DNA from 2 places in the Microbacterium sp. JAI119 genome. Region 2 is predicted to be linked to the other one. Evidence: predicted binding sites of a transcription regulator. Region 2 holds the regulator's gene; the other holds the start of a gene.
What was found. Region 2 encodes HspR, which represses chaperone genes until heat shock. Its sites were predicted from a motif close to AAGTTGAGTCNNNNNGACTCAACTT; they were not measured.
Positions count from the first base shown of each region.

Region 1: the regulator HspR is predicted to act here: its motif matches at 1,960-1,984, upstream of HDC31_RS20615 (Hsp20/alpha crystallin family protein).

Region 1 covers NZ_JACCCK010000002.1:647,560-650,958, reverse strand. Annotated here, with positions in the region: gene dnaK (molecular chaperone DnaK) at 1-1,469, opposite strand, end outside; gene HDC31_RS20615 (Hsp20/alpha crystallin family protein) at 1,454-1,885, opposite strand; gene HDC31_RS14160 (transposase) at 2,185-2,448, shown strand; gene HDC31_RS20610 (IS3 family transposase) at 2,430-2,570, shown strand; partial or broken gene HDC31_RS14150 (transposase) at 2,700-3,242, shown strand; gene HDC31_RS20020 (PadR family transcriptional regulator) at 3,222-3,399, shown strand, end outside.
Region 2 covers NZ_JACCCK010000001.1:248,916-252,314, reverse strand. Annotated here, with positions in the region: gene HDC31_RS01170 (DUF4185 domain-containing protein) at 1-623, opposite strand, end outside; gene HDC31_RS01165 (hypothetical protein) at 692-1,624, shown strand; gene HDC31_RS01160 (heat shock protein transcriptional repressor HspR) at 1,652-2,065, opposite strand; gene HDC31_RS01155 (DnaJ C-terminal domain-containing protein) at 2,208-3,191, opposite strand; gene HDC31_RS01150 (nucleotide exchange factor GrpE) at 3,199-3,399, opposite strand, start outside.

The DNA.
Region 1 (3,399 bases), on a different contig from region 2:
TCGGTGCCGGTGTCCTTGTCCTTCGCCGTCACGTGCAGGATGCCGTTCGCGTCGATGTCGAAGGTGACCTCCACCTGCGCTTCACCGCGAGGAGCGGGGCGGATGCCGGTGAGCTGGAACCGGCCCAGCACCCGGTTGTCTGCGGCGTTCTCCCGCTCGCCCTGCAGGACGACGATCTCCACCGACGGCTGGTTGTCTTCGGCCGTGGAGAACACCTCGCTGCGTCGGGCGGGGATGGTGGTGTTGCGTTCGATGATCTTCGTCATCACGCCACCGCGGGTCTCCACACCCAGCGACAGCGGGGTGACATCCAGCAGCAGCACGTCGTCGACGTCGCCCTTGAGGACGCCCGCCTGGATGGCGGCGCCCACAGCGACCACCTCATCGGGGTTCACCGTCATGTTCGGCTCCTTGCCGCCGGTGAGCCGCTTGACGAGCGCTTGGACAGCGGGGATGCGGGTGGAACCGCCCACGAGGATGACCTCGTCGATATCGTTCTCGCTGACCTTCGCGTCGGCCATCGCCTGACGCACCGGACCGAGGCACCGCTCAACGAGGTCAGCGGTGAGGTCTTCGAACTTGGACCGCTTCACGGTCATGGTGAGGTGCCTGGGTCCGCTGGCGTCGGCGGTGATGAAGGGCAGGCTGACCTGGGTCTGGGACACCGAGCTGAGCTCGACCTTCGCCTTCTCGGCCGCCTCGAACAGTCGCTGCAGCGCCTGCGGGTCGTTGCGCAGGTCGATGCCGTTCTCGTTCTTGAACTCGTCGGCAAAGTAGTCCACCAGCCGGCGGTCGAAGTCGTCGCCGCCCAGGTGGGTGTCACCCGCGGTGGATCGCACTTCGACGACCCCGTCGCCCACGTCGAGGAGGCTGACATCGAACGTGCCGCCACCGAGGTCGAAAACCAGGATGGTCTCGTGGTTCTTCTTGTCCATTCCGTACGCCAGTGCGGCGGCGGTGGGCTCGTTGATGATGCGCAGCACCTCGAGCCCGGCGATGCGTCCGGCGTCCTTGGTCGCGGTGCGTTGGGCGTCGTTGAAGTAGGCGGGAACGGTGATGACGGCCTCGGTCACCTTCTCACCGAGGAACTTGCTGGCGTCGTCGACGAGCTTGCGCAGCACCTGGGCGCTGATCTCCTCCGGCGCGTACTGCTTGCCGCGGATGTTGAACCGTGCTTCGCCGTTGGGGCCTTCCACGACGTCGAAGCCGACGGCGTTGGCTTCCTCCTTGATCTCGTCGAAGGACCGGCCGATGAACCGCTTGGCGGACGAGATGGTGCCCTTCGGGTTGAGGATGCTCTGCCGGCGGGCAAGCTGCCCCACCAGCCGTTCACCGTCCTCGGTGAAAGCGACCACCGACGGGGTAGTGCGGGCTCCCTCCGCGTTCGGGATGACCTTCTCCTCGCCGGCCTCCCAGACGGCGATAACGGAGTTCGTGGTTCCCAGATCGATTCCTACTGCCTTGGCCATGATGGTTGTTCCTTTCTTGTCACGTGAGACACGTTGCAGGGGTCGTCAAAGAGCGCGCCAGGATCGGCGCAGGCGCAGGGCTGAGTGCCCAGAGTCAGGAAGCAGGCTGCTTCAGGGGGATCTTTCCGGACGGCGGGCTGCTCGATGGGCATCACCACCCGCAGGACGCCCAGATCGCAACTGGCGGTGACGCTGTCGCTGTCGATGCCGGGCGCCAGTCCCAGCAGCCGCATGAATTGCCCGTGGGGGCCGTTCGGCGGTGAACCACTTCGCGCCGGCGGTCCCGGACTGGGCCGCTGACCGCGCGGACGGTGAGCGGCTGGCCGCCCACCCAGCTCGATGGACTCCGAGTCGATGCCTGGCAGGTTCGCCTCAGGAACGTACTCGTCGCCCGCTCGGGACAGATCGACCGACATCGAGCGCGGATCCATCTGCTGAGCGATGCGCAGGTCCGCACATGAGGTCACCATCTCACCACCCCCTCCCATTTACGCTGAGTCGCTATAACTCCACTGCCGATGTTTGTTCGACGGTCGGAGGTGTAGAACCCACCAGGACGATGTGGTCCAAGCAGAGGCGCGAACGAAACTCGTTCTGGCGCCAGCATGGACCCCACGTAGACATTTCGCAAGACATTTGCCTGACGAACGGAGCCTGACCCGCTTTTCCGGACACCGACTTTGAGGCGATGATCGTCTCGGAAGGAGTCCGTGACATGCCTGCTGCCCACCCGCCGGAGTTCCGGCGTCGAGCCCTCGATCTTGTTGCTCAGGGCAATCCCGATGCGCAGACCGCGCGTGACCTCGGGATCAGCGAATCCTGCCTTCGGAACTGGATGAACCGTGACGCTGTCGACTCCGGCCGCAAGGCCGGGGTCACCACCGACGAGCACAAGGAGCTCGTCGAGTTGCGGCGCCGGAACCGGGTGAATGGGCGAGCCGGCCGCCGTCACGGCGCGCGATCGCGGATGCGGAACTGACGACCACGATCCGCCGGATCCACTCTGACTCGCGGGAAACCTACGGTGCTCCGCGGGTGCTCGCCGAGCTCCGGCTCGGACTCGGCGTTCACGTCAGCCGCAAGCGCGTCTCGCGCGGCTGATGCGACTGGGCAGGCTGGCCGGAGTCTCGCACCGCCGGAAGCGGCGCGGCTGGAAGCCCGACACCGCCACGCACGAGGACCTCGTGAAGCGGCAGTTCCGCGCTGACGCGCCCAACCGGCTCTGGTTCTGCGACATCACACAGCACCGCTCGAGAGACGGATAGGTCTACTGCGCCGCCGTCATCGACGCGTTCAGCCGCCGCATCGTCGGCTGGTCGATCAGCGACCGGATCACCGCCGAGATCGTCGTCGACGCGCGGCAACGGACTCCCTCTGGTCACGCTGATCACGCCCGGGCAGGCCGGGGACTCGCCGATGTTCCTGCCGCTGATGGCGCACCTGCGCGTCGGCCGCGACACCGGTAGGCCGCGCACCCGACCCGAGGCGGTCCGCGCCGACAAGGCGTACTCGTCCCGCGCGATCCGCGGCCATCTGCGCTCCCGTGGAATCAAGGCCGCGATCCCCGAGCCCGACGACCAGAAGGGTCATCGCAAGCGTGGCGGGTCACGAGGCGGCCGCCCGGTCGGACTCGACGCCGCCGACTACAGGAACCGGAACGTGATCGAGCGCCGATTCTGCCACACCAAGCAATGGCGAGGGCTCGCCACCCGCTACGACAAGCACGCGGTCATCTACCGCGCAGCCGTCCTCATCCACGCCGCGATCAGCTGGATTACAGAGCGGGGCCTATATCGCACCCTGCAACGGCTAGAGAACTCCGGCTTCCTGATCAGTACGCAGGTCGAGGCCCACCGCACCGGAGCTAGTCGAAAGACCTTCACCGTCACCGACACCGGAAAGCGATTCCTCAGCGAGATCTCTGGACGGC
Region 2 (3,399 bases):
GGGCGCCATGTAGATCCGAGATCCCGCGAGACGACGAGGGCGGAGTAGTTGGAATCCCAGGCTCCAGGGCTGCCCCAGAAACGCACCGACATGTACGAGACGTAGATCGCGTCTCCGACAGCGAAGCCGTAGGTCGGAATCTTCGTGACCTCGCCACCGGCGCCGTTCGCGTCGTGATCGCCTTCGATGAGGGGCGCGGCGAGGCCGACCTCATCCTCCAGCCACCCCTCGAACTCGATGCCGTCCGACGGGTCGTCGTCGGTCGTCCACGCAGCCACGTTCGAGCGCCAGAACCCGCCCTGCCCACCGATCGACCCGGGCTCGCGTTCGCCGAACGTGTCGCCGAAGAAGAAGAAGGTCTTGTCACCGACGTTCACCATCGATCCGAGGTCGGTGCCCGCGACCGAGACCGACTCCGTGTCGTTCGTGGCGCCAGGCCCCGTGAGCTGCGCGATCTCGGTGAGGCCGGACACCCCATCGAGCACGAACGGTTTGTCAGGATCGGGATCGACGATCACACCGCCCTCTCCACTGCACCCGACAACAGCGACGGCCAGAACGAGGGATACCGCCACGGCCACGCGGCGGAAGGCGACAGGAAGGAAGGCGACAGGGCTGGACATGATCCTCCTCGATCGACGTGATTCCTCGAATCTAGCGAAATCGATTTCAACACACTAGGGTCATCGACATGCTCGACTTCGCGACACCCCACTGGCTTCGGCCCTCTGGTGACGGCGCATCCGAGCCCCGGTGGGGACCTGTCGGCGGGCTCCAGGTCGGAATCCCGCCGACACCGGGGCCGCGCGGGCTCCTGCGCGTCTTCACCCCCTACCTCGACCACCCCCACGAGCGGCTGGTGAACTTCATCGCCGTGGAGCCGGTCCCGGAGGGCGCGACAGAACGGGGATTCTCAGAGATGGAGCCGAGCACGCTGGATCCCGGCAAGCAGGGCAAGAGGTTTTGGTCGGCGGACGATTCTGCAGGTGCGAACTCCATGCCGTCGACGGCCCCGGCCCGTGGACGGATCGGTACCGTCGAGGGCGTGGAGACGCTCACCGTCTGGATCGGCGTCGAACGCTTCGCCAACGGTGCGGATGTGAGTGTGAGGGTACGGTTCTTCGCCGACCGGCCGCACGAGGTGGAGGTCGCGGGGTTCACGAGGGCGACATCTGTGCCGCTCTCACACCTGATCCTCACCGCGACGATGGGCAATTGGGCACGACTGCGGCTGCTGCACCTGGCGGACCGCGTGGTGTCGCCTGCCGAGCTGTGGCCGGAGTTCTCGGGCACCGCGTTCACCGCTCACGGCCGCTTTCCGCTCGCCGACCTGACCCGCGACGGGGAATCGGCGATGGTGAGCGCCACCGGCGACGAGGAGGAGCCATGGTCCGTCGAGTACTCCGCTGATACCGCGGAACACTGGCGCTTCCTCGGTCGTCGAGCCGTGCAGACCTGGCGCGTGGATGACCCGCACCCGGCGCTCGAGGCAGTGGTCAACGCCCGCTGGTCCTATTGGGCGAGTTCTTCGCCGATCCCCGGGGGTCCCGCGTACGAGAACTTCGAGATCGTCGAACCGTTCCGCAATGGTGCGGCGTTCCGGTTCTCCGTGGAGCCGCTCTGATCGAGGCGCTGCCTCCAGGCGCTGCCTCTAGGCGCTGCCTCGCGGGTCCCAGAGCACGACCTCGGTCGAGCGGCGCAGGCGGCGACCGGTCGGCATGGGCACGACACCTGCGGAACCTGCGGCGAACACGCGCACGCCGGGGCGATTCTCCCGCTCGGTGCGCAGGGCGGCTTCGAGCACGGCGATCCGGTTGCGCAGCGCCCTGTTCTCGTCTTCGAGGTCGAGCAGACGAGCGATCGCGGGAAGGCTCGCCCCTTCGGAGGAGAGCTGTGCGACCTCGCGCAGCTGCTCGATGTTGCGAGACGAATAGCGGCGCGAGCCGCCCGAGGTGCGGCCGGGGACGACGAGGCCGATGCGGTCGTACTGCCGCAGCGTCTGAGGGTGAAGGCCGGAGAGCTCGGCGGCGGCCGCGATCGCGAACACCGGGGTGTCGGCGTTCATCATCGATTCCCCTCTCCTCTCCTACCCGTGTCTCTTGTCGTACGCGCGGACTCAGGCAGAGGCGCCGGAACAGGCGCGTTCTTCACAGAACGGCCTGATCCGGCGCGAACGCCTGTCCCGGCGATGTGATCCCGACGACTGCTCATCGCCGGGCCTTCGCCATCAACTCGGCTCGCGGGTTCTCGTCGGGCTCGAGCTCCTGGAACTTCTCCAGCGCCGCGCGTGCGGCCTCGTCGAGGTGCGTCGGCACCGCGACCTGGAGCTCGGCGAGCAGATCGCCCGTGCCCTTCGACGTCGCGACTCCGCGACCCTTGACCCGCAGCACCCGCCCTGAGGGGGTGCCCGGTGCGACGCGGAGCTTGACCACGTCGCCGCCGAGGGTCGGGACTTCGATGGTCGCCCCCAGGGTCGCCTCCGTGAAGGTCACGGGCACGACGACGCGCAGGTTGAGACCGTCGCGCGTGAAGACAGGGTGCGGGCGCACCGTGATCTGCACCACGATGTCACCGCTCTCCCCACCATCGGGCGAGGGCCGGCCGCGGCCGCGCAGACGGATCTTCTGACCGTCGGCGACACCGGCGGGGATCTTCACCTTGAACGGCTTGCCGTCTTCGCCCTGCAGCGAGATGGTCTCGCCCTGCACGGCGGTGACGAAGTCGAGCGTGGTGCGCGCGGTCACGTCAGCACCGCGCTGCGGCCCGCCGAAGCCGCGGTAGCCGCCGCTCGGCTGGCCGAAGCGTCCGCCGCCGAAGCTCGCACCCTGGCCCTGGTTGAACATCGCGAAGATGTCCTCGAAGTCCGCCGTCTGCCCTCGGCCCTGCTGGCCGAAACGGCTGAACACGTCTTCGAAGCCGCCTGTGCCCTGGCCGCCCGCCGTGAAGCGGGCACCGGAGCCCATGGCGCGGATCTCGTCGTACTCCTTGCGCTGTTCCGCATCGGAGAGCACCGAGTAGGCCTCGCTGATCTCCTTGAACTTCGCCTCGGCCTTGGCATCACCCTGATTGGAGTCCGGGTGATACTTGCGCGCGAGCTTGCGGTACGTCTTCTTCAGTTCTGCATCGCTGACGTCCTTGGACACCCCGAGGGTCTTGTAGAAGTCCTTGTCGAACCAATCCTGGCTGGCCATCGATCACCTACCCTTCCGGGACAGCGACGACGACCTTCGCAGGGCGCAGCTCGACATCACCGAGACGGTAGCCCACCTCGACGACCTCGAGGATCGTGGTCTTCTCGGCGCCGGGCGTCGGCTGCTGGAAGATCGCCTCGTGACGCTGCGGGTCGAATTCCTCGCCCTTCTCGCCGTACGCGACCACTCCGAGACGCTCCACGACCGT